4 regions of the Pseudomonas juntendi genome follow, and region 4 is predicted to be linked to each of the others. Evidence: riboswitches for the same ligand, from Rfam matches in the RefSeq annotation. Region 4 holds a riboswitch; each other region holds the start of a gene.
What was found. Region 4 has a riboswitch for cobalamin ahead of cobW (cobalamin biosynthesis protein CobW). Riboswitches for the same ligand answer to the same signal wherever they lie in the genome.

Region 1 (7,453 bases), 1.7 Mb from region 4:
CCTGGGCTACCTTTTGCGGCGCGGGCGGTTGCACACGGCTGTCCACATGCTGGCCGTAGTAACTGTAGGGCCAGCCATAAAAGCCGCCGTCCTTCACGGAGGTGATGTAATCGGGCACCAGGTCGCTGCCGATTTCGTCGCGTTCATTGACGGCAGTCCACAGGCTGCCGGTGTTCGGCTCCCAGGCCAGGCCGTTGGGGTTGCGCAGCCCGGTGGCGAACAACCGGTGCTGGCCGTTGGCCGGGTTCACTTCCCAGATCGCTGCCCGCCCTTGTTCCTTGTCCATTCCGTTCTCGGCGACATTGCTGTTTGAACCGACTGTCACGTAAAGGTGTTTGCCGTCGGCGCTGGCGATCACGTTCTTTGTCCAGTGGTGGTTCAGCGGGCCGCCGGGTAGCGCGGTTACCACCTGGCCTTTGTCGGTGATGTGGGTTGCGCCGCTTTGGTAATGAAAGCGCAGCAGCTTGTCGGTGTCGGCGACGTAGAGGTCATCGCCTATCAAGGCCATGCCGAACGGTGAGTTCAGCCCCTCGATGAACGGCACCTGGGTTTCTGCCGAACCATCGTGATCGGCATCGCGCAGTAAGGTGATGCGGTTGGCGCTGGGTACGCCAGCCCCTGCACGCGCCATGACCTTTTTCATGGCCCAGCCGCGCAGGCTCTTGGCGTCATCCGGCTTGGGTGGGGCATTGGTCTCGGCCACGAGAACGTCGCCGTTTGGCAGCAGGTACAGCCAGCGGGGGTGGTCGAGGCCGCTGGCGAACGCGTTCACCTGAAGGCCGGGGGCTGCCGTGGGTTTTGCATGTTCCGGCCAGCCTACTGCTGGGGCGATGTTCACGGTGGGCAGGGGCGTGCGTACGGGGGCGGGTAGCTGGGGGGAAGGGCCGGTGCCGTCGTTTACACTCAGCAGGGCGGTGTCGCCGCAGGCGGTCAGGCTGGTGGCCAGCAGCCATGGTATGAGGTGTTTCATGGGCGGCGTTCTCCGCAGCGGGCTCATGAGGGTGAGAGGTCGGCCGGGCTTGCAGGGTTCCCGATGGTTTATCGCGGCCTCTGCTACGCGGACGAATACCTATGCGTCGCCTACGCGAACGAATACCCATGCGGTGTAAACGCCCACACCTTTGCAGCGCTTGAAATCCTGAGCGCTGGTTTTGATAGCGCGAAAACTCCAGCTGCAATAGCGACGCATAGTCACCTTTTCGCCCTTACGGCGAGTCACTTTTTGTCAGACGCGACAAAAAGTAACCAAAAAACGCTGCGCTCCCGTCATCCGGCCCCTGCGCTGCGCTCCGCTCGGCCTCCTGAAGTCGCGAAGATCAAGATCAAGATCAAGATCAAGATCAACAGCCAGATCAAAGGCTGTGCGGGGGTTGGTTGCGTGGTGCGAAACCCACGAAAGCGCTGCTGTTGCTTCTGCTTTTTGCTTTTGCTTCTAAGCGCGCGGTAGCACAGGCGACGCAGATTGCGACTTCAGGAGGCCGAGCGAAGGGCATGCGGAGGGAGGTGACGGGCATGGATGCCCGTCAAGCGCTGAGGCCCCAGGGACGGGGCCTGCAGCGCGTACTCCCGGGAGCATGCCCGTAGCGAGGGGACCCCGGAGCGAAGCGTAGGGGCCGGATGACGGGAGCGGGCGGCTTTGGTTACTTTGGCCAAGACCAAAGTAACCCGCCGTAAGGGCGGAAAGGTGACTCGGCGCCGCCTACGCGAACGAATACCCATGCGGTGTAAACGCCCACACCTTTGCAGCGCTTGAAATCCTGAGCGCTGGTTTTGATAGCGCGAAAACTCCAGCTGCGATAGCGACGCATAGTCACCTTTTCGCCCTTACGGCGAGTCACTTTTTGTCAGACGCGACAAAAAGTAACCAAAAAACGCTGCGCTCCCGTCATCCGGCCCCTGCGCTGCGCTCCGGGGTTCCCTCGCTACGGGCATGCTCCCGGGAGTACGCGCTGCAGGCCCCATCCCTGGGGCCTCAGCGCTTGACGGGCATCCATGCCCGTCACCTCCCTCCGCATGCCCTCCGCTCGGCCTCCTGAAGTCGCGAAGATCAAGATCAAGATCAAGATCAAGATCAACAGCCAGATCAAAGGCTGTGCGGGGGTTGGTTGCGTGGTGCGAAACCCACGAAAGCGCTGCTGTTGCTTCTGCTTTTTGCTTTTGCTTCTAAGCGCGCGGTAGCACAGGCGACGCAGATTGCGACTTCAGGAGGCCGAGCGAAGGGCATGCGGAGGGAGGTGACGGGCATGGATGCCCGTCAAGCGCTGAGGCCCCAGGGACGGGGCCTGCAGCGCGTACTCCCGGGAGCATGCCCGTAGCGAGGGGACCCCGGAGCGAAGCGTAGGGGCCGGATGACGGGAGCGGGCGGCTTTGGTTACTTTGGCCAAGACCAAAGTAACCCGCCGTAAGGGCGGAAAGGTGACTCGGCGCCGCCTACGCGAACGAATACCTATGCGGTGTAAACGCCCACACCTTTGCAGAGCTTGAAATCTTGAGCGCTGGTTTTTGGTGGCGTGATAACTCCAGCTGCGATAGCGACGCGTAGTCACCTTTTCGCCCTTACGGCGAGTCACTTTTTGTCAAACGCGACAAAAAGTAACCAAAAAACGCTGCGCTCCCGTCATCCGGCCCCTGCGCTGCGCTCCGGGGTTCCCTCGCTACGGGCATGCTCCCGGGAGTACGCGCTGCAGGCCCCGTCCCTGGGGCCTCAGCGCTTGACGGGCATCCATGCCCGTCACCTCCCTCCGCATGCCCTCCGCTCGGCCTCCTGAAGTCGCGAAGATCAAGATCAAGATCAAGATCAAGATCAAGATCAAGATCAAGATCAACAGCCAGATCAACAGCCAGATCAAAAGCTGGGCAGGGTTTGGTTGCGTGGTGCGAAACCCACGAAAGCGCAGTTGTTGCTTCTGCTTTTTGCTTTTGCTTCTTAGCGCGCGGTAGTTCAGGCGCTGCAGATTGCGACTTCAGAAGCATGCCCGTAGCGAGGGGAACCCGGAGCGCAGCGTAGGGGCCGGATGACGGGAGCGGGCGGCTTTGGTTACTTTGGCCAAGACCAAAGTAACCCGCCGTAAGGGCGGAAAGGTGACTCGGCGCGGCCTACGCGAACGAATACCTATGCGGTTTCAACGCCCACGTTGTTTCAAGCCTGCTTCAGCAACAACGCCACCCCCGGAAAGTACTGCCCCAGCTCGTTATGTAACTTGCGGTACGCATACGGGAAGTACCAGGCCACCGCGCACGCGCTGTGTTTCTGCAAGTCGTCGACCATGTCCTGCAACTCTTCAGGGCTGGCGTGCTGGCCAGCTTTCCATGGGCTGATGAACAAAGCCCCCGCCTTCAACTGGCTGGGGTAGGCCACCTGCCGGGCGCGCACAGCGGTTTCCTGCAATGCAGCTGCCATGTCCAGCTTCGCCAGCCTTGGCCACCGCTGACCCACGCTCAGGTACAGCACTTGGTCAGCACTGCTGATCGACAGATCGCAGCGCCCCTCATGGTCACCTTCATCGCGCTGCTTCTTGCCGGCAAACTGCTGTAACGCCGCCAGCTCAGCCTCCCACGCCGCGGCTGCCAGCACCCCGGCATTGGCAGCCGCGCCGTGCCAGTAAGGTGCCTCGCCATCGCCGTAAAACTGGTTGCAACGGTCAATGCAGTCGACCCAGCGTTCCAGCACCGGGCCAAGGAACTCCAGGTTCGGGTTGTTGATGAGGTGGCCTCGCATGCTGCACTCTCCTTTTGTCATTGTAGTGGCGTACAGTCGCGCGTGATGGCTATGTGCTATCAGTGTGGCACAGCCTGGAGAATTGGCCAGCGTCGCCGCTTTGCAAGTTCGCACTCCCTGCCCACTCCGATTGACGCTCCCGGTACAACCCTCTAACCTTCGCGCGTGTTTCAGGTGCCCTGCCAGCCCCGACTGGGCAGGGTGAAACTGGGAAGCCGGTGGGCGCCAGCAAGGCGCGAGTCCGGCGCTGCCCCCGCAACGGTAGGTGAGTCGCGGCCGCGCAGGGCCACTGGGTGTTTACCCGGGAAGGCGCGCAGGCCAGGGCCAAGGCCCCCTCACAAGCCCGGAGACCGGCCTGATATCTGCCAACGGCATCACGGAGGGTGATGCGCGGTGCACCGTGGCCCCTTGCCATGGCCCCTGCGCGTTCTCCGTCTGCCTGCCTACTCTTTATTGCCGCGCGTTGCCGTGGTGACAGCCAGCGGAGAACCCTGATGAGCGAACCCACCGAACGCGACGAACGCCACTTGGCGCGCATGCTGCGCAAGAAGGCAGTCATCGACGAACGTATCGCCAACTCCCCCAACGAATGCGGCCTGCTGCTGGTGCTGACTGGCAATGGCAAAGGCAAGAGCAGCTCGGCCTTCGGCATGCTTGCGCGGGCCCTGGGCCATGGCATGCAGTGTGGTGTGGTGCAGTTCATCAAAGGCCGCAACAGCACCGGTGAAGAGCTGTTCTTCCGCCGCTTCCCCGAGCAGGTGCGCTACCACGTGATGGGCGAAGGCTTCACCTGGGAAACCCAGGACCGCCAGCGCGACATCGTCGCCGCCGAAGCCGCCTGGGCGGTGTCCCGTCAGCTGCTGCAGGACCCCAGCGTGCAGTTCGTGGTGCTGGACGAGCTGAACATCGCCCTCAAGCACGGCTACCTCGACCTTGACCAGGTCCTGTCCGACATCCAGGCCCGGCCGCCGATGCAGCATGTGATCGTCACTGGCCGCGGGGCCAAGCCTGAAATGGTCGAGCTGGCCGACACCGTGACCGAGATGGGCATGCTCAAGCACGCCTTCCAGGCCGGCATCCGCGCACAGAAAGGCGTAGAGCTGTGAGCCAGGCGCGCCACTGCCCAGCCGTGCTGATCGCGGCTCCCGCCTCCGGCCAGGGCAAGACCACCGTCACCGCCGCACTGGCCCGCCTGCACCGTAACCGCGGGCGCAAGGTGCGGGTGTTCAAGTGCGGGCCGGACTTTCTTGACCCCATGATTCTGGAGCGGGCCAGTGGCGCACCGGTGTACCAGCTGGACCTGTGGATGATCGGCGCGGAGGAAAGCCGCCGGCTGTTGTGGGAAGCGGCAGGGGAGGCCGACCTGATCCTGATCGAAGGGGTGATGGGGTTGTTCGATGGCACCCCCTCCAGTGCCGACCTGGCACGCCATTTCGGTGTGCCGGTGCTGGCAGTGATCGACGGCACGGCCATGGCCCAGACCTTCGGCGCGCTGGCCCTGGGCCTGGCGCGCTACCAGGCCGACCTGCCGTTTGCCGGGGTGCTGGCCAACCGGGTCGGCAGCCTGCGCCACGCACAGCTGCTGGAAGGCAGCCTGACCGAAGGCTTGCGCTGGTATGGCGGGTTGTCCCGCGAGCGTGGCATCGAATTGCCCAGCCGGCACCTGGGCCTGGTCCAGGCCAGCGAACTGAACGATCTCGATGCCCGCCTGGACGCCGCCGCCGAAGCATTGGGGGCCAGTTGCGATGCGGCGCTGCCGCCACCGGTGTGCTTTGCCGAGCCGGCAGTACACGCCTGCGCAGCCTCGCTGGCCGGTGTGCGTATCGGCGTGGCACGCGACGAGGCTTTTGCCTTCACCTACGGTGCCAACCTCGACCTGCTGCGCAGCCTGGGTGCCCAACTGGCCTTCTTCTCGCCGCTGCACGACCGCGAACTGCCTGCGGTGGACAGCCTGTACCTGCCAGGTGGCTACCCCGAATTGCACCATCACGGGCTGGCGGCGAACGCGCCGATGTGCGCAGCGATCCGCGCCCACCATGCCCAGGGCAAGCCGCTGCTGGCCGAATGTGGCGGCATGCTGTACCTGCTCGAGGCGTTGACCGACGTGGCCGGCGAGCGCGCCGAACTGCTCGGCCTGCTGCCAGGGGAGGCGACCATGCAGAAGCGCCTGGCGGCCTTGGCCTTGCAGGCAGTGGAGTTGCCGGAAGGCACCTTGCGCGGGCACACCTACCACCATTCCCTGACCACGACCGGGCTGGACCCGATTGCCCGCGGCCTGAGCCCCAACGGCGGCCGCGGCAATGAAGCGGTGTACCGGATCGGGCGGCTGACCGCCTCCTATGTGCATTTCTATTTCCCCTCCAACCCGCCTGCGGCGGCGGCACTGTTACGGCCATGAGCGAACACGCCTTTAGCGCCGCCGAGCGCGCTGCCATCTACCGGGCCATCGGCGAGCGCCGCGATATGCGCCATTTCGCGGGTGGGGACGTGGCGCCGGCTGTGCTGGCTCGCCTGCTGGCCGCTGCCCACCAGGCGCCGAGCGTCGGGCTCATGCAGCCCTGGCGTTTCATTCGTATCACCCGGCGTGAACTGCGCGGGCAGATCCAGGCCTTGGTCGAGGCGGAGCGGGTGCGCACTGCCCAGGCCCTGGGCGAGCGCTCCGACGCGTTCATGAAACTGAAGGTGGAAGGCATCAACGACTGTGCCGAGGTGCTGGTGGCGGCCTTGATGGACAACCGCGAGCCGCACATCTTCGGTCGCCGTACCCTCCCTGAAATGGACCTGGCGTCGCTGGCCTGTGCCGTTCAGAACCTGTGGCTGGCAGCACGTGGTGAAGGCCTGGGCATGGGCTGGGTGTCGCTGTTCGACCCGCAGGCCCTGGCGGACCTGCTGGGTATGCCGGCGGGGGCCAAACCGGTGGCAGTGCTGTGCCTGGGGCCGGTTACGGCGTTCTACCCGGCGCCCATGCTGGTCCAGGAAAACTGGGCCCAGCAGCGGCCCTTGAGTGAAATGCTGTTCGAAAACCAATGGGGAGAGTGCCAATGAGCGTGGCTATGCTGACCGTGGCTGGCGTGGCCCTGGATGCGTTGCTGGGCGAGCCGCAGCGCCGCCACCCACTGGTGGCTTTCGGCAACATGGCCAATCACCTGGAGCGGCGCCTGAATGCCGGTGGCCGCGGTTGGCGCAGCCACGGTGTCAGCGCCTGGTTTCTGGCCGTGGTGCCGCTGACCCTGGTGGCGCTGGTGCTGTCCTGGCTGCCCTGCATTGGCTGGCTGGTTGATGTGCTGGCGTTGTACTGCGCTGTGGGGCTGCGCAGCCTGGGCGAACATGTGCTGCCAGTGGCTCAGGCGTTGCGCCAGGGCGACCTGGACGAAGCGCGGCGCCGGGTAGGTTTTCTGGTCAGCCGTGAAACCCGCGAGCTGGACGCGCCTGCGGTAGCGCGGGCAGCCACCGAGTCGGTGCTGGAAAATGGCAGCGACGCTGTATTCGCTGCGCTGTTCTGGTTCGTGGTGGCCGGTGCGCCGGGCGTGGTGTTGTACCGCCTGAGCAATACCCTCGATGCCATGTGGGGTTACCGCAATGCGCGTTTCGAGCGCTTTGGCTGGTGCGCAGCGCGCATCGACGACGTGCTCAACTATATTCCCGCCAGGCTGGTGGCGCTGACTTATGCGCTGCTCGGCAAAACCCGTGTGGCCCTGGCCTGCTGGCGCAAGCAGGGCCCCTTGTGGGACAGCC
Region 2 (7,453 bases), 360 kb from region 4:
CGGCTTCGGTCAACTCCTTGGCCATGATCGCACCCGACCAGCCAAAACCGACGATGACGGCATCCACCTTTTTCAAAACAGTCGCCATGCCTCAGGCCCTCTCGCCGCGGATCGATACAGCCGGGAACGGGTACGGCTCGTTGCGCTCCACCCAGTCCATGAAGTCGGCGCGCGCGCCCGGAAAGCCGATCTGGGTCCAGCCGACCATGCCCTTGTTGCCGCCATGAATCGGGTCACAGAAGAACCCCTCACGGGTGTTCTGCACCAGCAGGCTGAAGAATACCGCGGCCGGTACTGCCTCGAATGCCAGCTCACCCGCCTCGACTTTGCCGAGTATCCGGTCCTGGGTAGCGCTGTCTTGGGCAGCGAACACTTGCCCACTGTTGGCCTTGCACCAGCCATCCACTGCGGCGATGCCCAGGCGGTAGATCTGCTGCGGGTTCAACTGCAGTTGATAGCCCAGTTCGGGTGGGGCGTCGGCGTTGAACGGGCCTTGCATGTACCACTGGGCCCCGGTCGCGTAGGGGGTATTCATCTGCCGGTCTATGAACTCGGCGGCCCCGGCTTCGAGCGCACCGGGCCCGAGGGCATCGGCAGGGATGATGCGCGCTACGGCGGCCTGCACGAAGGCCCATTCCTCGGCACTGAAGAAGGTTGGCTGGTACGTGCCCGCCGGTGGCGCTGCCGGCACCTTCGGTTCCTGCTGCGGCGCGGCCAGCAGCTGGCTGGCACCTGCCCCGAGCCCGGTGCTGGCGACGGTCACCACGGGGATCAAGGTCAAGGTCTTGCGCAGAAAGTCCCTGCGCGGGTTGTCGGGAGCATGTTCGGGCATGGTGAATCCTCATCGGCTGCGGGCGGCCTTATAAGCGCCATCTAGTGTTGTGCGGGCGAGTCTTGTTGGCCCTTCAAAAAGACAGCCAAGTAATCTAGCGCGTTCAGAAATCTTTTGAAACCGGTTTCAGTCTTGACATTGCGATCACGGGTATTGACCCGCGCATAGGCCTGGGCGACGAAGCCCATTACAATGGGCCTACCCCATTCGATACCCAGGCCATGATTCAGTCCGACCTCGACCTGTTCGGCCCTCAGCCACAACGCCTGGCAAGCGAAACCGTGCTGTTGCCCGGGTTTGCCCTGGGCGATGTCGAACCACTGCTCGACGCGTTGCGCCCGGTGCTGCGTGCCGCACCGTTTCGGCACATGCACACGCCCGGCGGCCTGCGCATGGCGGTGGCGCTGAGCAATTGCGGCACATTGGGCTGGGTCAGTGATGCACAGGGTTACCGCTACAGCCGTTCGGACCCGCTGACCGGCCAGCCTTGGCCTGCCTTGCCGCCGATATTGCTCACCCTGGCCAACCGCGCTGCCGCCATGGCCGGTTTCGACGGTTTCACCCCGGACGCCTGCCTGATCAACCATTACCTGCCGGGCACACGTTTGAGCCTGCACTAGGACCGCGACGAGCACGATTTTGGCCAACCGATCGTTTCACTGTCGCTGGGCCTGCCGGCGGTGTTCCTGTTCGGCGGGTTGCAGCGGGCCGACAAAACCCAGCGCATTGCCCTCAGCCACGGCGATGTGCTGGTGTGGGGCGGCGAAGACCGCCTGCGCTTTCATGGCGTACTGCCGATCAAGCCCGGCGTGCACCCGCGCATGGGCGAGCGGCGCATCAACCTCACCTTGCGCAAGGCGGGCGGCTAGGCTTTGTCAGGCCTGTGCAACACAGGCATGAAACAGGTTGAACGACTGCCCACCCCAGGGTTCAGAGAATAATTATACTGCCGCCCGCCAGGAGTCCGTCATGCCTTGCCAGACCTGCCGTCCTTGCCGTAATCAACGAGTCGAATCCCTATGAGGATGCCCGGCCGTTCGCCCAATACCGCGCTGCAACTGGACTACGTTCGCGACACCCTGTTCGGGCCGGTTGCGCAGTCGGTGGAATGCCAGTGCCAACTTGCCCCCTTGAATCTGCAGGGCCGCGCGGCGCTGCGTGTACACATCTGCCCACCGCTCCCGCACAAGGTCGAGCGCGCCCATAGCGTGGCATTCATGTGGGATGGTCGCAGCTACCATGGGGTCGTTCGCGACAAGGGCAAGTGTGGCGATGGTGGATTGAACCTGCTGGTGGAACTTCAGTAGGCAATCAACGGCTGGCGACAGCGCACGGGCCTTCCCCGCCAGCCAGGGGCTGGACGGGGTTCGCGCACTCGCATCAGGCGATGGATTTTAGCGGTGCAGGCGGGCGGTCACGCAGGGTATGTAATTGCTCCACCAGGTTCAGCACATCGCGGCAACTGTTGAGGCTGCGCAATGGCACCCCGCTGAGGGTGCAGCACTCATCGAGGCTCTGGCCCTGACCGAGGCGGATGGTCAGGTTGTGACCATCGGTACAGCTGATTTCACAGCGATCTGGCAGGCAAGCATGCTCGATCAACTGCCGCAGCTCGAGCATGGAAACTCCTATCAACGACATGGTACGACCCTCTCGGTGGGATGGCCTGTTGTGAGGAAGTACGCCCTCGTGGGGCTGGGTGCCAATTGATAATGCGCATGCCACGGCGGGCGTCCATGCGCCGGGGCAATGATGATGCGGGGAATCCTCTAGCACCTTAGTGGAAGATCGCCTGCCAGGATCGGGTGTTCGGTCGCAGCAGCGAACTTCACGACGAATGGTTGCGCAGGGCTTCAGTGGGGGCCGGCACCGGCCCCGCGCTCTTCTACTGCTGCAACTGGCCAAACCGCCCGGCATGAAAGTCGTCGAACGACTCGGCAATCTCCGCCTGGCTGTTCATCACGAATGGGCCGTAACCCACGATCGGCTCGTCGATCGGCTCACCGCTGAGCAGCAACACGCTGGCACCTTCGAGCGCTTCGACCCGTACATCCGCCTGCTCGCGGTCGAACAGCACCAGGCTGGACGGCCCGGCTTCGCGCTCACCATTGACCCGCACGCGGCCGCGCAATACCACCAGCGCCGCGTTGCGCCCGGCGGCCACCGGCAACTGCAAGGCAGCGCCGTTGTTCAGGCGCAGGTCCCAGACATCCATGGCCGTGAAAGTGCGCGCCGGCCCCTGGCGGCCTTGGTAATCCCCGGCGATCACCCGCACACTGCCGGCCCCGTCATCCAGCGCCACCACCGGGATATCGCTGGCCAGCAGTGTCTGGTAGCCCGCCGCCGCACGTTTGTCGCGAGCGGGCAGGTTGACCCACAGCTGCACCATCTCCAGCATGCCGCCCCGCTCGGCAAAGGCTGGCGAATGGAATTCCTCATGGATGATGCCGTTGGCGGCGGTCATCCATTGCACATCGCCCGGCCCGATCAGGCCCCCGGCACCCGTGGAATCGCGGTGCTCCAGCTCGCCCTGGTAGACAATGGTCACAGTCTCGAAACCACGGTGCGGGTGCTGCCCAACGCCGCGCCGGGCCTGGGTTGGGGTGAACGCATGCGGGCCGGCATAGTCCAGCAGCAGGAACGGGCTGATATGGCTGGCCAGGTGGTCATAGGTGAACAGGCTGCGGACCGGGAAGCCATCACCCACCCAATGGGCGTGGGGGCTGTGGTGGATACCCAGAATGGTTTTCATGAGAAGGCTCCTGTTTCGGTTTGGATCACCTTATCAATGATGACAATCTGCCGGTAGAGGGCTTTAACGGCCCACATCGTTCCACCTACAGAACAATCACCGCTGCAAGAAAGCCAGCACCTGCTCGGCTGCCATCGCCGGGTCTTCCTGCATGAAGCAGTGCCCACCGGCGACCTCCTGCGCGCTGATGCTGGCATTCAGCGACACCAGGCGCTGCACCGAGCGTGGCACGAATGGATAGGTGTGCTTGCCATAGATCACGTGGGTCGGGGTATTGATTGCACACAGGCTGGCCCACATGCGCTTGGGGAACGAGCTGAAGATTTCCACTTCGCGGCTGGGTCGGCACTTGAGCACCACGGCCTCGCCGCAATCGCCGATGGCATGCTCGACATACGCCTGCAACGCCGCATCGGCCCAGCCTTTGAAGATGCCCCGGCCCTGCAGCGAAGCCAGCGCCGCTGTGCGATCAGGCCAATGGCTGCGGCGGCTGGCGGCTTTGCGCGCCAAGGCATGACGCTGGTGCAGGCCAACCAGCGCCGCGGCGCCCATCACGCCGAGCATCCGGCGGCTGAACAACACCGGATCGAGCAGCACAGCACGGCCGAACAACTGCGGGTCACTGGCCAACATCAGCCCGGTCAACACGCCGCCGAAGCTGTGGCCCACGGCAAAGCGGGCCACTTCGCCGTATTCGCCACGGCCCGCTTCAAACGCTTCCACGGCCAGCGCCGCCGTGCGGTTCCAACCCAGAAACGCCCCGCCATGGTCACTGTCACCGTGCCCTTGCACATCACATAGCCACAGGTCGAAATGTTCACCCAGGTGCATCAGCAACGGCTGGTAGGCCAAACAGCAAAAACCGTTGCCATGCAAGAAATGCAGCAGTGGCTTGCCGCTGGCCGGGGTTCGCCAACCACGCAAGGTGAAGCCTTCGGCGCATTCATGGGACCAGGGGATCAACTGCATGGGTTCACGGCACTCGCAATGCTAGGGAAACACCGATTCTACAAACAGCAGCGGGTACAGTGAAATCACCAGCAGCAGGGCCATCAGGACATTGAACAGCATCAGCCAGCGGGGGTTCTGCAGCAGGCATGGCGGGCATTCCACTTTCAGTGAGGGTGCTGTCACACTACCGGAGTCGCCCTCCTAGGCGACCACTACAGTTACAACAAATTATGCAGATACACATTACTGTGCTGCCATTCTGGATCAAGGAAGCCGTCTCATGAGCCTTTCCATTCGCCCTGCCGCGCCTGCCGATGCCGCGCAGATCCTCAACTTCATCACCGAGCTGGCCGAGTACGAGCGCGCGCGCCACGAGGTGGTCGCCACCCTGGCCGATATCGAGCACAGCCTGTTCGGTGCAGGCAGTACCGTGCACAGCCTGATCTGCGAACGCGATGGCCAGGCGATCGGCTTTGCCGTGTATTTCTACAGCTATTCCACCTGGCTGGGGCGCAACGGCATCTACCTGGAAGACCTGTACATCACCCCCGAACAGCGCGGTGACGGGGCTGGCCGCCAGTTGCTGCAGCACATCGCCCGCGAGGCGGTGGCCAACAACTGTGGGCGCCTGGAGTGGAGCGTGCTGGACTGGAACGAGCCGGCAATCGGCTTTTATCAGAAGCTGGGCGCCGAGGCCCAGGATGAGTGGGTACGCTACCGCCTGGACGGGGACAAGCTGGCGGCATTCGCGCGGGGCTAACGGTTGCTCCACCCGGCCCCGGCACATGCGCAGCCCACCGGGTAATTGACGCCAGGGCCGCCCCATGCTCTCCTTACGCCTCACGTTCAGGTGCCCCTTCATGGGGTGAAACGGGAAACCGGTGCGTCGCAGGCCCTGACCAGGGCCCGACAATGCCGGTGCTGCCCCCGCAACGGTAAGCGAGCGAAGCGTCTGTACCACTGTGCCATGTAGTGCGGCATGGGAAGGTGACGCTTGCCAGGAGCCCTGCTCCTCCTCGCAAGCCCGGAGACCGGCCTGGCGTTCATGAACAACCCGCGGTGGGCGGGCGCTGTTGCATTCCCCTGGGTAACCGCGCCCGGGGCTGCCGCGCCTGCCCATTGCCCACAAAAAGCAGAGGAACGCGTCATGCCCGTCGCCAGCACCAAGCCACACAGCCTTGCCACCCCCGCTACCCTCAGCCAGCGCGTCATCATTGCCGTCGGTGCCAGCTTGCTGGGCCTGTGCCTGGTCTACTTCGCCGGGTTCTCGCACATCGAGGCGGTGCATAACGCCGCCCACGACACCCGCCACAGCGCCGCCTTCCCCTGCCACTGAGTACGCCCCCATGATCATGCGCATTGCCCGCACCGCGGGTTTCAGCGGGCTGCTCGCCGCCCTGCTGCTGACCTTGCTGCAAAGCTTCTGGGTGGCCCCGCTGATTCTTCAGGCGGAAACCTACGAGTCCTCGGCACCTGCCGCGCACCATGAGCATGGCAGTGAAGTGCCTGCCCATGAACACAGCGCCGAGGCCTGGTCGCCGGAAGATGGCTGGCAACGAGTGCTCGCCACCACGGGCGGCAACCTGGTGGTTGCCGTCGGCTTCGCCCTTGTTCTCGCCGCGCTGTACAGCTTGCGCGCGCCCACCCGCGCCAGTACCGGTGCCTGGTGGGGGCTGGCCGGGTTCGCCGTGTTCTGCCTGGCCCCGACCTTGGGCTTGCCGCCCGAACTGCCAGGCACCGCTGCAGCAGACCTGGGGCAATGCCAGGCCTGGTGGGTCGGCACCGCCAGCGCCACCGCGCTCGGCCTGGCCTTGTTGGTGTTCGCCCGCCACGGGCTGCTGAAAGTGCTGGGCGCGGCGTTGCTGGTGATCCCGCATGTGCTCGGCGCCCCGCAGCCCGAGGTTCACCAAAGCCTGGCCCCGCAGGCCCTGGAAACCCAGTTCAAGCTGGCCTCGTGGCTGACCAATGCGGCCTTCTGGCTGGCCTTGGGCCTGCTCAGCGCCTGGTTGTTCCGCCGTTCCAGCCAGGCCTGATGGGCACTTTCTATGCCGGTTTTGGCTGCCGCCGGGGTTGCCCGGCGGCCACCCTGCACACCCTGTTGTGCCAGGCACTGGCCAACCACGGCCTGGCACTGGCAGACCTGCGCGGCATCGCCAGCATCAGCCTGAAGGCTGACGAGCCGGGTTTGCAGCAGCTGGCCGAGCACCTGGGTGTGCCATTGGTGCTGTACCATAGCCAGCAACTGCATGCTTACCAGCCACTGCTCAGCCACCGCTCCGCCGCCGCCCATGCCCACACCGGGTGTTGGGGCGTGGCGGAGAGCACCGCACTGGCCCTGGCCGATCGGCAACGAGGCAGCCCACGACTGTTGCTCAAGCGCCAGGTGCTCGGCCCGGCGACACTCGCCCTGGCCTGCTGAACGCGCCATACCCTTTTTTTGCAAGGACATTGCATGACCGTCTACTTCATCGGCGCCGGCCCCGGCGACCCCGAACTGATCACGGTCAAGGGCCAGCGGCTGATCCGCCAATGCCCGGTGATCATCTACGCAGGCTCGCTGGTGCCCGCTGCCGTGCTCGAAGGCCACCAGGCCAGTACCGTGATCAACAGCGCCGAACTGCACCTGGAGCAGATCATCGCAGCGATGCGCACCGCCCACGAACACGGCCAGGATGTCGCCCGGGTACACAGCGGCGACCCCAGCCTGTACGGCGCCATCGGCGAGCAGATCCGCCACCTCAAGGCACTGGGTATCGACTACCAGATCATCCCCGGGGTCACTGCCACGGCCGCCAGCGCGGCCCTGCTCGGCTGTGAACTGACCCTGCCGCAAGTGGCGCAGACCGTGATTCTGACCCGCTACGGCGACAGTTCGCCTATGCCACCCGGGGAACAGCTGGCCGACCTGGCCCGCCACG
Region 3 (7,453 bases), 250 kb from region 4:
GGTTGTTGGCCGCCGACAGATAGGGTGTCGACACCAGCGCGCGGCGCTCCTGCAATGCCTCCTGCACACCGGGCGATTGCATCCGGGTGCCGACCATGTGGCGTAGCGGCGCGGGGGATATCGCCAGCAGCACGCCATTGGCATCGATCACGAACGTGGAATTGAACGCCATGCTCTGGCCCAGCACCCGGTCGGTCTCGCGCTGCAAGGCGGCGGGATCGTCCAGTTGCCGGCCTTGCTCGCTGGCGCTGAACGCCAGTTGCTGCAAGGCACTACCGATGAATGCATCGGTGATGCTGGCCAGCTTGGCCGCATACACCCGGTTGGCTTCCAGCGCGTGGTCGATCAGCAATTGGCGCTGTACCCGGTAGCTGGCGAAATAGCTGGCGCACAGCATGACCACGGCAGTAAGGGCGCACAGCACCAGAATGAGTGTGCGTAGATCCAGGCGCAGTCCGTGCTTGGCGTGTGGCAATCCTGACCTCGAGTGTTCGAATAGGGCTACGAAACGGAAGCGACCGTGCCGGTCGCGCTCATGAACCTGCCTTTTCCAAGGCGTTCAGTTCGTCTTGCACCTGCTGCATGCGCTGCTCGGCCAATGCTTGCACCTTGGGGTCGCGGGCGGTTTCACGCATCAGGCCGGTGAGTTTGTCGCTCAGTTGCCGGCCAGCATCGGTGTTTTCCAGAGCACGGGCCTTGGCCGGGTCCTGGGTGGCCGCGACAATGGTGGCGAACTCGGCGTCACTGAAATGCTCCTTGCTGTAGAGGCGGAACAGGTCCTGGCGCTGGTCTTCTACCGTCAGATGCTTGCGCAGCACATCTTCGATGGTGGTACGCGCCAGCCGTGGGTGCTGGCGGGCCAGCAGCCCGGCCATGCGTTCGATGTTGTGGTCGTAGGCATCCTGCAGCGGCAGCTGGGCAAGAATCTGCTCTTCACGGGAGGGCTTCTGGTCGCAGGCGGCAACGGCAGCAATCAGCAACAGCGGCAACAGCAACTTCTGGATGCGAGGCATGGCGTGGCCTGGTCGGGCAGTGAAGGCTGCCGATTATAGCGAGGTCAGCCCTGCCGCGACGAGCCCTGCGATTTGCCTTGTACGGCCGGCTGGGTTAGAACCGTGCACCCAACACTCAGGCTTGAACCTTATGCCGAACTGGACGTTGCAACCTGTTACCCGCGATGCCATTGGCCAAGTGCTGGCGTTTGTCGACAGCGCGCGCCGCGAGCTGTTTCCGGCGCTGGCCAATGCACCGTTGCCCCGGGACCTGGCGCATTTCAGCGAAACCTACCTTGAAGGCGAGGGCTGCTTCCTGGAAGCCCGGGTTGATGAGCGCCTGGTCGGGGTGATCGGCTACCTGCCCTACGACCACCGTTTCAGCCAACTTGATTATGCTGGCGAGCGCGTCGTTGAAGTGGTGCGCCTGTTCGTGCTGCCGGCGTACCGCAGGCGCGGGCTTGCCGCCGCGTTGTTCGGCGCCTTGCGCCAGCAGGCGCTGCAGGCCGGCATCGGTTGCCTCTACCTGCATACCCACCCATTCCTGCCGGGGGCCATCACGTTCTGGGAGCGGCAAGGCTTCGCTGTCGTGGACGTGGAGCCAGACCCGGTCTGGCAAACCACGCACATGCAACTGCGCTTGGGCTGAGCAGGCCAGGCGCCTGGGCTACCCAGGCTTCTGCCGGTAGCTCAGGGGGCGCGAAAGCGCAGGATGCGTGTGCCGTCCCAGGGGTCGGTGAGGTAATGGCCATGAACACCAAAGGTGTGCAGCAGGCACTCGGGGGTCAGTACCTCGAACGGCGTGCCGAGGGCGACCAGCCGGCCTTTGTCGAGCACTGCAACGCGGTCGCAGGTCAGCGCCTGGTTGAGGTCGTGCAGGGCCACCAGGGTGGTCACCTGCAGGGCTTGTACCTGCTGCAGCAGGCTCAGCTGGTGCTGGATGTCCAGGTGGTTGGTCGGTTCGTCGAGCAGCAGCACCTGCGGCCGTTGGGCCAGGGCGCGGGCGATATGCACGCGCTGCCGCTCGCCACCGGACAACGACCCCCAAAGGCGAGCGCGCAGGTGCAAGGCGTCGAGGTCGGCCAGTGCCTGCTCGACAATCGCCCGGTCCGCGCTGGAGAACGGCGCAATGGCTGACAGCCACGGCGTGCGGCCCAAGGCCACCGCGTCGAACACATTGATTGCATCGAGGGTGTCGGCCTGCTGTTCAACCAGTGCCAGGCATTGGGCCACGCGCCGGCGAGGCATGCCTGCCAGTGGCTCGCCCATCAACTGCACGCTGCCGCAGGCCGGCGGGCGCAGGCCGGCCAGCACCTTCAGCAGCGAAGACTTGCCTGAGCCGTTGGGGCCGACGATCGCGAGTGTTTCACCCGCCACCAGGTTGAGATGGATGTCGTGCAGCACCCGTTTGCCGGCCAGTTGCAGGCCGAGATCCTGGCAGCTCAGCGGCGCCAGTTGGAATGCAGCCATGACCGTCATGGGCGCCCCCGGCGGCTGACCAGTATCAGCGCGAAGACAGGCGCGCCAAGCAGCGCGGTGACCACGCCCACCGGTATGACCTGGCCGCTGATCAGCGTGCGCGAGAGGATGTCGGCGGCAATCAGAAACAGTGCCCCGCCCAATGCACTGGCAGGCAGCAGGCGGCTGTGTCCGGGGCCGAGCAGCAGGCGCAGGGCGTGTGGAATGACCAGCCCGACGAAACCGATGGCGCCGACGATGGACACCATCACGGCCGTTACCAGCGCCGCGCAACTGATCAGCAGTAACTGGCTGCGCCGCACCGGTATGCCCAGCGAAGCTGCCGAGTCGGCGCCGAAGGTGAAGGCATCCAGCGCGCGGCGATGCCACAGGCACACCAGCAAGCCGAACAGTGCCACTGGCACGGCTAGCCATACTGCGGGCCAGCGCACGCCACTGAGGTTGCCCAGTAGCCAGAACAGGATGCCCCGTGCCTGCTCGGCGGTGGCCGACTTGGTGATCAGGAATGCCGTCAGGGCATTGAACAGTTGCGACCCGGCGATACCAGCCAGAATCACCTGGGCGTTATTGCTGCCAGGGCCTGCCGCGCGGGCCAGCACCAGCACCAGGGCAAAGGCCGCCAGGGCACCGATGAAGGCGCCGGCCGACATGCTCAAAGCCAGGCTGCCCAGGCCCAGCAGGCCAACCAGTACGGCACCGGTCGAAGCGCCGGCGGACAGCCCCAGCAGGTAGGGCTCGGCCAGGGGATTGCGCAGCAGCGCCTGGAGGATCACGCCGCAGGTGGCCAGGCCGGCACCGCAGGCCGCCGCAACCAGTGTGCGGGTCAGGCGATAGTTCCAGATGATCCCGGCATCGATCGGGTCGACCGGATAACCGGCTTGCCACAGCTGGTTGGCCAGCACCTGGCCGACCACGCGCGGTGCCAGGCCGGTTTCGCCAATGGCTGTGCCGGCGAGCAGGGCCGCCAGCAGTGCGGCCACGGCCAGGCCGATACAGGCTGACAGTCGACTGATCACTGGCTGGCTTTACCGCTGGCAAAAGCGGCCGCCAACGTTTGCACGCCACGGAACAGGCGGATACCCGCCTGCATGGCGTCGGCGTCGAGGATGATGATGCGGTCGTGTTTCACCGCGTCCATGTTGCGGGTTACCGGGTCGCTGCGCAGGAATGCCAGCTTCTTCTGGTAGTCGTCGGCGGGGAAACGCCGGCGGTCCATGCGGGCGATGATCAGCCAGGTGGGGTTGGCCCTGGCCAGGGTTTCCCAACCTACGGTGGGCCACTCCTCGCTGGACTCGACCACATTGCGCACCCCCAGGGTGCGCAGCATGAAGTCGGCGACCCCTTGGCGGCCCGCGACGTAAGGGTCGATGACCAGGTTGGCGCTGGAGAACCAGAACAGTGCCGAGGTGCCCGACAGGTCCTTGCCCGCCAATTGCGCGCGGGCGCTGTCCAGGCGGCCTTTGAGCTCGGCGTTCAGGGCCACGCCGCGCGCCTGTACATCGAAGATCTCCGCCAGCTGGCTGACGCTCTTGTAGATACTGTCGACCTGGAACGCCTGCAGGCGGGTGCCGTCGGCACCGATCAGGTTGTCCTTGCCCTCACAGTCCGAGGGCAACAGGTAGGTGGGGATGTTCAGTTCGGCGAACTGTTCGCGCGTACCGACCACACCCTGCGGCCCGACCATCCACTCGAACTGCACGGCCACCAGTTGCGGGCGTTGGCCAACCACCGCCTCGAAACTGGGTTCGTTGTCGGCCAGGCGCGGTACCGTGGCGTTCATGGCCTGGTATTCGGGCAACACATTGTTGAACCACAGCGAACTCGCCGCCAGCTTGTCACCCAGGCCCAGGGCATAGAGCATCTCGGTGCCGGCCTGGCCGATGGTCACGGCGCGCTGTGGCGCCTGGGCAAAGCTCTGCGGCTTACCGCAGTTGTCCACCGTCAGCGGGTACTGGGTGGCGGCGGCCTGGGCCAGGCCGCTGAGGCTGAGGCCGGCAAGCAGGGTGGCGAAGCGGGGCAGCATGCTGGGCGATCTCCTATCGGACAGTTCACGGAATGAACGCACGGACAGACATCGCCGCGCCCTTGCCAGCGGCAAAGGCAACACAATGGCCAATCCCGGGCACCCCGCCGGTTGGTGAATGTTGGCCGGCAGGTCTCCTGACTGGTGCGTCACGGCCCGGCTCCGGCCTTCCCGGGTAGTACACCCAGTGGCGTCGATGGAGCAGGCTCGGCACTTACAGTTGCGGGGGCAGTTCCGTTTGGCCCGTGTTGGCGGGCCGGGGATTCCCTATTGATTCCGTGATGGAAACCGGCGGCCCGCATGGTAGACCATCGCGCCGCCGGGTGAAAACGCTTTTCAGAAGTACTTCAGCCAGCGGATGTCGCGCCGCCGCTGTTTCAGCCGGGCGAACCAGTGCACCGGCCGGTACAGCGAAGCCGCCAGCAACAGCGCCACGCACCATACCGCCGCGACGCCGTCGAAGCCGAAATAGCTGCCGTGGTTGCTGCCGAACAGCGCCACGCAGGCCAGGTACAGCAGCTTCAGCACATACAGGTGCAGCAGGTAGAGGAACATCGGCGCTGCACCGAACACCGCCAGGGCGCTGATCCAGCGGGCCTGGCCGGCGCGCTCGAATGCGCGCAGCAACAGCAGGCCGCAGCCCAGGGTCAGTGCCAGGAACAACAGCGAAGGCGGGTACTTGGTGAGGTTGAAGAAGCTCATCAGGGTGTGTGTGAGCGTGGGGTAGCTGCTCCACGCGGCTTCGCCATAGCCGTTGAATACGCGCAGCACGAAAAAGCCCAGCAGCGCCAGCAGCCCGCCAAGCAGCAGGCAGCGCTGACGTGGCCCGGCCTGGCTGCCGCGGGCAAACCATGGCCCAAGGCAGTAGCCCAGGGCGATCACCCCGATCCACGGCAGTACCGGGTAGGACGTGCGCAGCCGCAGCGTGTCGGACAACGTCAGCCAGCCGCGGTCATGCAGAATCGCCCAGGGCACGTGCAGGGCAGACCCCGGGGCAAAGTGCAGGCTGTCGAGCAGGTTATGCCCGGCAATGATGACGGCACTCACGCCGAGCAGCGCCGGGCGTGGCAGCCACACCAGCAACGACAGGGCGAGCATGCTGATGCCGATGGCCCAGATCACCTGCAGGTAGATCACCGTGGGCGGCAGCTGGAACGTCCAGGCAAAGTTGACCAGGGTGAACTCCAGCGCCACCAGAAACAGCCCGCGCTTGAACAGGAACGCCGCGACATCGCCACGGCCCTGGCGCTTTTCGCCATACAGCCAGGCCGAGAGCCCGGTCAGCAGCACGAACACCGGCGCGCACAGGTGCGCCAGGGTACGGCTGGCGAACAGTGCCGGCTCGGTGGTATCGATGGCCATCGGGTCGCTGACCTGGCGGTGCAGGAAGAAGGTTTCGCGCACGTGGTCCAGGAGCATGAACAGGATTACCAGACCGCGCAGGGCGTCGATGCTCTGCAGGCGCTGGTTGAGTTGGGTGGGACTGGGGCTGGCGCTTGTCATGGAGGGTCGCTGATGAAAAAAAGCCTGAATGAAATGTTATGTTATATCCATATGGCCATGCACGGGTAGGTTTTTTGCTCAGCGCCGGGTTGGCTTTTCGCCGTGAAGCTGCGCTACGCCAACCCGGGCTGCCCGCTTCAGAAGCTGTAGTCCAGCGTCGCAAAGTAGGAACGTGGCGTTCCCATCAGCCATTGCTGGCCGCTGAACGCCGCCTGCACATATTCGCGGTCGAACAGGTTGTTCACCTGCAACCCCACTTTCACCTGCGGCAGAACCTGCCAGCCGATCGTGGCGTCGACCACGGTATAGCCTGGGGCGCTCTGGGTATTGGCGTTATCGGCGTAACGTTCATCCACATAGCGCGCGCCCACCCCCAACTCGATCTGCTGGCCAATACCTTTGCTCAGCCACAGGTTGGCAGTGCGCCGAGGCACGTTGGCCGGGCGGTTGCCGGCACGGTCCTGCACCGCTGCGCCCACCTGTTCGTCAAACGCGTCATACCGGGCGCGCAGCAGCGCTGCGTTGGCAGACACCCGCCACTGGTGGGCCAGCGCCAGTTCCACGGTTGCCTCCAGCCCATCCGACGTCTGCTGGCCAGCCTGTTGGGGCTGGTGCGTGAGGGGGTCGTCTACCAGCAGCTTCTGCTTGACGATGTGGTAGGCCGCCAAGGTCCATTCGCCATCCCCGCCCCAGAAACGTTGCTTGAGGCCCACCTCGGTCTGTTTCGCCTGGGTGAGGTCGTAGTGCATCTGGTTGGGGCTGAGGCTTATCAGGTTGTTGACCCCATCCTCGCTGGTGGAGTACTGGCCATACAGCGACAGCGCGTCACTGAGTGCATACACCAGCCCCGCACGCCAGTTGCCACCTTGCAGGCTGCGGTCGCTGCGGCTGGCATTGGTCAGGTTGTCGCGGTCGATGTGGTGCTGGTCGCGGCGCACCCCGGTCACCAGCGACAGGCGCTCAGTGAGTTGCAGGCGGTTTTCGCCGAACAGGGCAAAGGTATGGGTGGTGGACAGGCTTTGCGGGCGCAGCGGCGACCCGCTGTGGAATACGCCCGGCTGCGGCTGCCACGGGTCGATGTAGTCACCGCCTACGTCGTTGTAGGGGCTGTTGCTGTCGACGTTGAAGCGCACCTTGTTGTACTCGGCGCCGAGCACGGTTCTGCTGGCCAGGCCGAACAGCGAATGGTCGAGGGTGAAGGTCTGGCGGTCGCCGAACTGCTCCTGGTCGTGCTTGATTTCCAGGTAGCTGCCGCGCAGCAACTGCTGGCGCCCGGCGTCCCATTCATACTGCTCGGCGTTGCGCCAATGGCGGCGGCTACTGATGTAGTACAGCTGGTTGCTGGCGCTGAGGTGGTCGTTGAGTGCCCAGTCGGTGGTCAGGCGGGTCCACTGGTCGTCGTAGCGCTGCACGTCGTTCTGCAGGTTGTAGTTTTTCTTGCGCAGGCTGCTGCGGT
Region 4 (7,453 bases):
CCGTCCAGCGACAGCGGGGTGAAACTGAAGCTGTCGGTACGCAGCAGGTTGGCCGTGACCAGCACGTCCATGGCCACGGTGAAACTGGCCATGGAGAAGTGTTCGAGCAGCACGAAATCGACTTGATAAGGGGCCTGGGCGTCGGCGCTGCTGGCCTTGAGCCGCAGCATGTTGCTGGTACTGGTCTTCTTGCTGAACTGGCGTGGCGTGGGCACTCTGAACTCCGCTTGCTGGCTGGCTCGCAGAGTGTGGCCGGTGGCTGGAGGAAAGACAATCTCCCCGGTGTCGGTGTCGTATTACAGGTCGTGTTCAGGCAACCTGTATGGCTGCAGACTTTCCCACTATGCTTTGCCATAGGCGCTTGCATGAAACGCCTGGCCCTTGAGGAACCTATCGATGAAATACGCCGCTGCCTTGTTGCTCAGCTTGTTGCCATTGCTGGCCACGGCCATGGAGCCGGGCGAACCGCTCGCGCCCTTCACGTTGCTTGACCAGCATGACAAGGCCTACACCCTGAGCGCGGACACCCAGGTACTACTGGTGGCGCGCGACATGGACGGCGCCAAGTTGGTCAAGGCTGCACTGGCCGACGCGCCCAAAGACTACCTGGAAGCACGCAAGGCCGTATTCGTCGCCGACATCCAGCGCATGCCTGCGTTGATCAGCAAGCTGTTCGCCATCCCGGCCATGCGCGGTTACAGCTATAGGGTGCTGCTCGACCGGGAAGGGCGGGTAGCCAGCCGGTACCCCGGGCAGCCAGGGCAGGTGCAGTGGTTGCAGTTGCAAGAAGGCAGATTGGTGAGCCAGCAGGCGTTCACCGATGCCGCGGCATTGAAGGCGGCGCTGGAGCGTGCGCCGCAGCAGTGAGGTGCGTTACCTGCAGGAGTGGTCAAAACAATCTGAACCCTCAGCGTCAATAACAACCCAAGCCATTACACGGCAAAGAGAGAGCGCTTATGGAAGTCGGAACGATCTGGATCATTGTCGCAGCCTTGGTCATCCTCATGGAAATCTGGGCCATCTGGAACATCATCGGCAGTGAGCGGCGCGCCGAACGCAAGATGTTGTGGGTGGTGTTCGTCGTCTACGCGCCAATCCCCGGCTTGTTGTTCTGGGCCTGGCGCGGCCCGCGCGCCGTAAAAGGCCGGTCCGTACTCGAAGAAAAATGACAGGCACAGGCATCAGGCGCTCGCGCGCCTGATACCGTCAGCGGTCACTTTCCAGCGGTCACTTTTCAGCGGTCATTTGGGCAGCACGTTGAAGCGAATGGCGGGGCCGAGGCCGTTCACCATCAGGCAGCCGTAGAACTTCACGGTAGACAGCACGCCCAGCGTCTTCAATGCATCGTGTATGAATGCGTGGAATACGCGCCCGGCATCCTTCTGGCGGTCGGCAAGCGTCACGGCCTCGAGCGTGACCACCCCAAGCAAGGTGGTCTCGATGTGCTGGACGGTTTTCAGGCCGGTTTTCTCGCGAAGGTACGTACGTGCCTTCGCCGCATCTGCCTCATCCCCTTCGACGGTGTAAGCCAACTGAAAATCGAATTTGCTCATGGTTTTGTCCTTGGTTGCGCTAAAGCGTCCGTGCCGTGCCGTGCACCTTACCGGCATGCGCAAGTTGTGAAAACGAACGAGGTGTTCAACAATCTCATCTGTTTGTAGGAAACGACCTACTTGACCTCGAGTCCCACACCATGAGCACTGGCACCACCTCGCTTGCCGGGCATAAGGCTCGTGCCTGGCTCTGGCCAGCGCTGTTCAGCCTGGTGGCATTTGCCGCCAACTCGGTATTCTGCCGCCTGGCCCTCAAGAACGGGGCGATCGACCCGGCCTCGTTCACTGTCGTGCGCCTGGCCAGTGGTGCAGTGTTCCTGTTGTTGCTGATTCGCTTGCGCAGACCGGCGCAGCGCATGGGTGGCACCTGGCGAGCAGGCCTGGCCTTGTGCCTGTATGCCTTCCTGTTTTCAGCGGCCTACCTGCAACTGAGCGCCGGGGCGGGCGCCTTGCTGCTCTTCGGTGCCGTGCAGATCACGATGTTCGGCTTTGCCTGGTGCAAAGGCGAACGCATCAGCGCACGGGGCCTGCTGGGTATGCTGATCGCCTTCGCCGGCTTGCTGGTGCTGTTGTTGCCAGGCGCTTCGGCGCCCCCGTTCAGCAGTGCCTTGCTGATGGTTATTTCCGGCATCGCCTGGGGGGCGTACACCTTGCTCGGCAGAGGGTCGCCCAGGCCGCTGGCCGACACGGCCGGCAACTTTGCCCGCAGCCTGCCCTGGCTGGTGGTGCTGGCACCGCTGCTGTTGCTGGGGGCCGGGCCACACCTTAGCGCCGGTGGCTTGCTGTTCGCCCTGGGCTCCGGTGTGCTGGCTTCCGGAGCCGGTTATGCCGTGTGGTATGGCGTGGTGCGGCAGGTCAGTGCGCAACAGGCGGCGACCCTGCAGCTGAGTGTGCCGGTGCTGGCCGGGTTGGGCGGGGTTGCGCTGATCGGTGAGCCGTTATCGCTGCGTTTGTTGCTCGCCAGTGTGGTAGTGCTGGGCGGTATTGCGCTGGCGCTGGTGCCGCGCCGCCAGGCCCTGCAGGCAAAGCCTAGAAAAAGCTGCGCTGGGCCTTGAGGGTGACCACGCTGTCGCAATAGGTGTTCATGCCTGAGTAGGCGTCACAGCTGGTGCCACTGAGGCTCGAGTTGCTGTAGATCAGGTTCAGGTCGATGCCCAGCCAAGGGCGCGACAGTTCCAGCGACCAGTCGGAAAAGGCATTCACCTGGCTGCCATCGCCGATGGTGAAGGGTGTGCCCAGACGGTGATGGGCGAGTTTGACGGTGAGGTCGACATCGAATAAGGGCAGTTGGCCAAAGTCGGCGAACAGCGTACCGGTGCGGTTGTCGGGGTTGTCGCGCAGTGCACCGCCGAACCGGCTGCCCAGCACCGAGACTCCCCCATACAGTGCTATGCTCTCGGCGCCGGCGATGTTTGGCTGGCTGTAGTGGATCAACCCCACTTCATAGCCCAAGGTGCTGTCGAAGTGGTGCTTGTAGCCCATGTAGCTGTCCAGGCGCAGGGTCGAGTTGGCCGTCACCCCCATGCTCGGGGCGTATTGGCCGACGTACAGCCCACTGGGGTGGCTGAAATCCATGCCACCATGAAACGCGCCGACCGCCGTGGGTGAAATCAACCCTTGGGCCATGCTACGTGAAGGGGTGGTGCCGAGTGTAAAGTCGAAATCGCCCAGTTGGCGCTTCATCTGCTGGGCCAGCAGAGGGGGGCTGAACAGCAGGGCAATGCTCAGCAACAGCAGGGGCCTGAACATGGTCACCGTCCTGGAGGGCTTACGGTAGAGCGTTCAAGGATACCTGCCCGAGCGGCCGCTGAAAACCTTGTAGTGGCGGGTTCAGCCTTTGGTCGAACGGTCGGCATCGGCTGCCTCGGTCACCACCGGCAGGTTGCCGGCACGCTGGATCACCCGGCGTTGCTGCTCATAGTCGTCCAGCGACAGACCGCGGCGCTGCAAGGCCTCCAGCTGTAACTGGCGGGTTTCGTCGGCGCTGTACGGCCGCAGTTCAGGGTGGCTGGCACAGCCGCTGCTGATGGCGAGGGTAAGCAGGGCAAACGTGGCAGTCAGCAAGCGGGCCAGGGTGTTCATCAGGTAGCTCCAGGGGCCAAGGGTGTAGGTGGCGAGGCGATGGAGCTAGGTTATATGGTTGCCGCGCCTGGTAGAAATTGCCCCTCTCGATAGTGACTATTGATGCACGGCGCCCTGGCCATTGACGCGCAGAAGCTCAAACCTTGCAGGCTGCCGCCTGGTGGCTCGATCCATGAAAAACGGGGCATACCAGCGATGGCATGCCCCGTTTTTATACCGCAAAAGCGTTTCAGGCGACTTTGACGATCCAGCCAGCCGGTGCTTCCACATCACCGCTCTGGATGCCGGTCAGCTCGTTGTAGAGCTTCTGCGTGACCGGGCCGACCTTCTCCAGGTCGTGGAACACGTGCAGCTTGCCGTTGTACTCGATGCCACCAATCGGGGTGATCACCGCAGCAGTACCGCAGGCGCCGGCTTCGACGAAGCGGTCCAGCTTGCTGATTTCCACGTCACCTTCGACCACGGTCAGGCCCAGGCGCGATTGTGCCAGCTCCATCAGCGACAGGCGGGTGATGCCTGGCAGCACCGAGGCCGATTTAGGCGTGACGAACTCATTGTTGGCGGTAATGCCGAAGAAGTTGGCCGAGCCGACTTCTTCAATCTTGGTGTGGGTCAGCGGGTCGAGGTAGATGGCGTCGGCGAAGTTGGCTTTCTTCGCTTCGGCACCTGGCTGCAGGCTGGCAGCGTAGTTGCCACCGACCTTGGCGGCACCGGTGCCCTGCGGTGCTGCACGGTCGAAGCTGGAGATCTGGAAGTTGTGCGGCTTCATGCCACCCTTGAAGTACGAGCCAACCGGAATGGCGAAAACCGAGAAGATGAACTCGGGAGCGGTGCGCACGCCAATGTTGTCGCCGGTGCCGATGACGAACGGGCGCAGGTACAGGGCGCCTTTACCATGCGGTGGCACGAACTTTTCGTTGGCCTTGACCACTTGCTTGCACGCCTCGATGAACACATCGGTCGGCACCTGCGGCATCAGCAGGCGGGCGCAGCTGCGCTGCATGCGGGCGGCATTCTGGTCCGGGCGGAACAGGTTGATGGAGCCATCCTTGCAGCGGTAGGCCTTCAGGCCCTCGAAACATTGCTGGCCATAGTGCAGCGCGGTGGAGCCTTCACTGATGTGCAGCACGTTGTCTTCGGTCAGGGTGCCCTTGTCCCACTCGCCATTGCGCCATACGGACAGGTAGCGTTTGTCGGTCTTGATGTAGTCGAAACCCAGCTTGTCCCAATTAATGCTTTCGTTGCTCATGACACCCTCATTGTCTTGCTAATGCCCGATCGCTCGGGCTGCTGTTATATGCGCACCATGCCACCTTAATACATCCGTGGCGGATCGGGAACGGCCGGTCAAGAATTGACAGGCTGCGATGCATTATTTGCGGGTGCTGCAGGCGCAGGGACGGCATTGAGGCTGCAAGGTGATTGTCACAATATTGTCAGCGCCTGTGAGATCGAGCGCCGCCCGCGCGGCGCATCGCGAGCTGCGCTCGCTCCTACGTTTGTTTCGGGCCAATTATGCCTGGGGGATTTGCGCGCGAACCCTTTGGCGCATGCCTCAATATCGCGTCGTATGAACCAGGCGGTCGCGCGCGCCTCTCACAGGCCTCACTGGCCCGAAACAAACGTAGGAGCGAGCGCAGCTCGCGATGCGCCGCGCGGGCGGCGCTCGATCTCACAGGCGCTGAAAGAATCGAGGCGAGCCAACGGTTGACCACCCGCCAACCACTGCGTAGCCTTGCCACTTCGAGGTTCTTCGGCCAGGCCGAAGCTAAGACGGGAACGCGGTACAAGCCGCGGCTGCCCCCGCAACTGTAAGCGCCGACAACGGATCGACACAGCCACTGCGCCAACGCGCGGGAAGGCGTCATCCCGCCAGACTGCTGCCGTGGCAGGCAACTGGAACGGTGCAAGCCAGGAGACCTGCCTCGTCACGTTTTCGACTTTCAACCGGGCGGGGTGATCCGGTGGCGAACAAGCCCGGCCTGCCTGGCCGGTGGCTGTCGTCCTGCATGCCCGCGCCATACTGCCAAGGGCACTGCGACATGAAAACACTGGCCAAGCTCCCCGTTACCATCGTTACCGGCTTTCTCGGCTCGGGCAAGACCACGTTGCTGCGCCACATGCTCGACAACGCCCAGGGCCGCCGCATCGCGGTCATCGTCAACGAGTTCGGCGAACTGGGCATCGATGGCGAAATCCTCAAGCAATGCAGCATCGGTTGCACTGAAGAAGAGGCCACCGGCCGCGTTTACGAGCTGGCCAACGGCTGCTTGTGCTGCACCGTGCAGGAAGAATTCTTCCCGGTGATGCGCGAGCTGGTGGCACGCCGTGGCGACCTGGACCACATCCTGATCGAGACTAGCGGCCTGGCCCTGCCCAAACCGCTGGTGCAGGCCTTCCAGTGGCCGGAAATCCGCAACGCTTGCACCGTCGACGCCGTGATCACCGTGGTCGACAGCCCGGCGGTGGCTGCCGGCACCTTTGCCGCCTACCCGGACCAGGTCGATGCGCAGCGCAAGCTTGACCCCAACCTGGACCACGAGTCGCCCCTGCACGAGCTGTTCGCCGACCAGCTCGCCAGCGCTGACCTGGTGGTATTGAACAAGGCTGACTTGATCGACGCCGAAGGCCTGGCCAAGGTGCGTGCCGAAGTCGCCGAAGAACTGCCGCCGGCGGTGAAAGTGGTCGAAGCCAGCAGCGGCAAGCTGCCACTGGAAGTGCTGCTGGGCGTGGGCGCCGAGTCCGAGGCGCACATCGATGGCCGCCGTACCCACCACGACTCGCACCACGACGGCGACGATCATGACGATCATGACCACGACGCCTTCGACTCCATCTCCATCGACCTGCCGGAAGCCGACGAAAGCCTGCTGCTCGACGCCCTGACCCAGCTGGTGGTGGAGTTCGGCATCCTGCGTGCCAAAGGCTTCGCTGCCATCCCGGGCAAGCCGATGCGCCTGCTGGTGCAAGGCGTGGGTACCCGTTTCGACAAGCACTTCGATCGTGCCTGGCGTGCCGACGAGCCGCGCATCACCCGCCTGGTGCTGATCGGCCAGGACCTTGATGCGGCCCAGCTGGAAGCGCGCCTGCGCCAGGCCTTGGGCGCCTGACCCATGCACCTGCTGCGGACCCAGCCCGGCGGCTTTGTGCCGGATGACAGCATCGCCGACCTTGGCCAGACACCCGCCGAACTGGTGATACTCTGCAGCGGCGATTCTCACCTGGCGTTGCTGGCCGACACGGCCGAGCAATTGCCCGCAGGCTTCCCCAGCCTGCGCCTGGCCAACCCGATGCAGGTGCAGAACCACGCCTCGGTCGACCTGTACGTTGACCAGGTGCTGCGCCATGCCAAGGTCATCCTGGTGTCGCTGCACGGTGGCGTTGGTTATTGGCGCTATGGCGTAGAACAACTGGTCGAACTGGCGGCCCGTGGCGTGCAGCTGATCCTGGTGCCGGGCGACGACCGCCCGGACCCGGAACTGACCAGCCTGGGCAATGTCACCGGCGCGCAGGCCGAACGCCTGTGGCACTACCTGCGCCAAGGCGGCAAGGCCAACGCCATCAACCTGTTCAACTGCCTGGCCAGCCAGTGGCTGGGCCGCGACTATGCCTGGGACGAGCCGCAGCCGTTGCCGCGCACGGCGGTGTACCACCCACAAAAGGGCAGCGCGGCGCTGGAAGACTGGTACCCGCAGTGGCACCCCGAACACCCGGTAGCGCCGCTGCTGTTCTACCGCTCGCACCTGCAAGCCGCCAACACCGCGTTCATCGACGTGTTCTGCCAGCGCCTGCAGGCGGCCGGTCTGAATCCATTGCCG

Region 1: linked by a shared signal. The riboswitch ahead of cobO (cob(I)yrinic acid a,c-diamide adenosyltransferase) and the one ahead of cobW (cobalamin biosynthesis protein CobW) in region 4 are both predicted to bind cobalamin.
Region 2: linked by a shared signal. The riboswitch ahead of L1P09_RS12140 (CbtB domain-containing protein) and the one ahead of cobW (cobalamin biosynthesis protein CobW) in region 4 are both predicted to bind cobalamin.
Region 3: linked by a shared signal. The riboswitch ahead of L1P09_RS14950 (ABC transporter substrate-binding protein) and the one ahead of cobW (cobalamin biosynthesis protein CobW) in region 4 are both predicted to bind cobalamin.

Annotation. Positions count from the first base shown of each region.
Region 1 covers NZ_CP091088.1:1,229,615-1,237,067, forward strand. The annotation lists gene L1P09_RS05610 (PQQ-dependent sugar dehydrogenase) at 1-970, opposite strand, end outside; gene L1P09_RS05615 (hypothetical protein) at 2,725-2,940, shown strand; gene L1P09_RS05620 (hypothetical protein) at 3,140-3,718, opposite strand; cobalamin riboswitch at 3,874-4,091, shown strand; gene cobO (cob(I)yrinic acid a,c-diamide adenosyltransferase) at 4,213-4,824, shown strand; gene L1P09_RS05630 (cobyrinate a,c-diamide synthase) at 4,821-6,116, shown strand; gene bluB (5,6-dimethylbenzimidazole synthase) at 6,113-6,763, shown strand; gene cbiB (adenosylcobinamide-phosphate synthase CbiB) at 6,760-7,453, shown strand, end outside.
Region 2 covers NZ_CP091088.1:2,610,247-2,617,699, reverse strand. The annotation lists gene L1P09_RS12185 (GMC family oxidoreductase) at 1-88, opposite strand, end outside; gene L1P09_RS12180 (gluconate 2-dehydrogenase subunit 3 family protein) at 92-832, opposite strand; partial or broken gene alkB (DNA oxidative demethylase AlkB) at 1,054-1,701, shown strand; gene L1P09_RS12170 (hypothetical protein) at 1,852-2,139, shown strand; gene L1P09_RS12165 (DUF1652 domain-containing protein) at 2,213-2,473, opposite strand; gene L1P09_RS12160 (pirin family protein) at 2,718-3,584, opposite strand; gene L1P09_RS12155 (alpha/beta fold hydrolase) at 3,681-4,553, opposite strand; partial or broken gene L1P09_RS12150 (LysE family translocator) at 4,575-4,679, opposite strand; gene L1P09_RS12145 (GNAT family N-acetyltransferase) at 4,816-5,295, shown strand; cobalamin riboswitch at 5,367-5,589, shown strand; gene L1P09_RS12140 (CbtB domain-containing protein) at 5,683-5,871, shown strand; gene L1P09_RS12135 (CbtA family protein) at 5,882-6,568, shown strand; gene L1P09_RS12130 (cobalamin biosynthesis protein) at 6,568-6,954, shown strand; gene cobM (precorrin-4 C(11)-methyltransferase) at 6,988-7,453, shown strand, end outside.
Region 3 covers NZ_CP091088.1:3,217,093-3,224,545, reverse strand. The annotation lists gene L1P09_RS14975 (sensor domain-containing diguanylate cyclase) at 1-475, opposite strand, end outside; gene L1P09_RS14970 (hypothetical protein) at 534-1,013, opposite strand; gene L1P09_RS14965 (GNAT family N-acetyltransferase) at 1,144-1,641, shown strand; gene L1P09_RS14960 (ABC transporter ATP-binding protein) at 1,683-2,471, opposite strand; gene L1P09_RS14955 (FecCD family ABC transporter permease) at 2,468-3,484, opposite strand; gene L1P09_RS14950 (ABC transporter substrate-binding protein) at 3,484-4,494, opposite strand; cobalamin riboswitch at 4,605-4,802, opposite strand; gene L1P09_RS14945 (DUF1624 domain-containing protein) at 4,831-5,997, opposite strand; gene L1P09_RS14940 (TonB-dependent receptor) at 6,135-7,453, opposite strand, start outside.
Region 4 covers NZ_CP091088.1:2,969,098-2,976,550, reverse strand. The annotation lists gene L1P09_RS13785 (GlxA family transcriptional regulator) at 1-215, opposite strand, end outside; gene L1P09_RS13780 (hypothetical protein) at 397-867, shown strand; gene L1P09_RS13775 (PLDc N-terminal domain-containing protein) at 957-1,169, shown strand; gene L1P09_RS13770 (hypothetical protein) at 1,242-1,553, opposite strand; gene L1P09_RS13765 (DMT family transporter) at 1,694-2,608, shown strand; gene L1P09_RS13760 (TorF family putative porin) at 2,583-3,302, opposite strand; gene L1P09_RS13755 (hypothetical protein) at 3,384-3,635, opposite strand; gene L1P09_RS13750 (branched-chain amino acid aminotransferase) at 3,865-4,884, opposite strand; cobalamin riboswitch at 5,365-5,577, shown strand; gene cobW (cobalamin biosynthesis protein CobW) at 5,678-6,745, shown strand; gene cobN (cobaltochelatase subunit CobN) at 6,749-7,453, shown strand, end outside.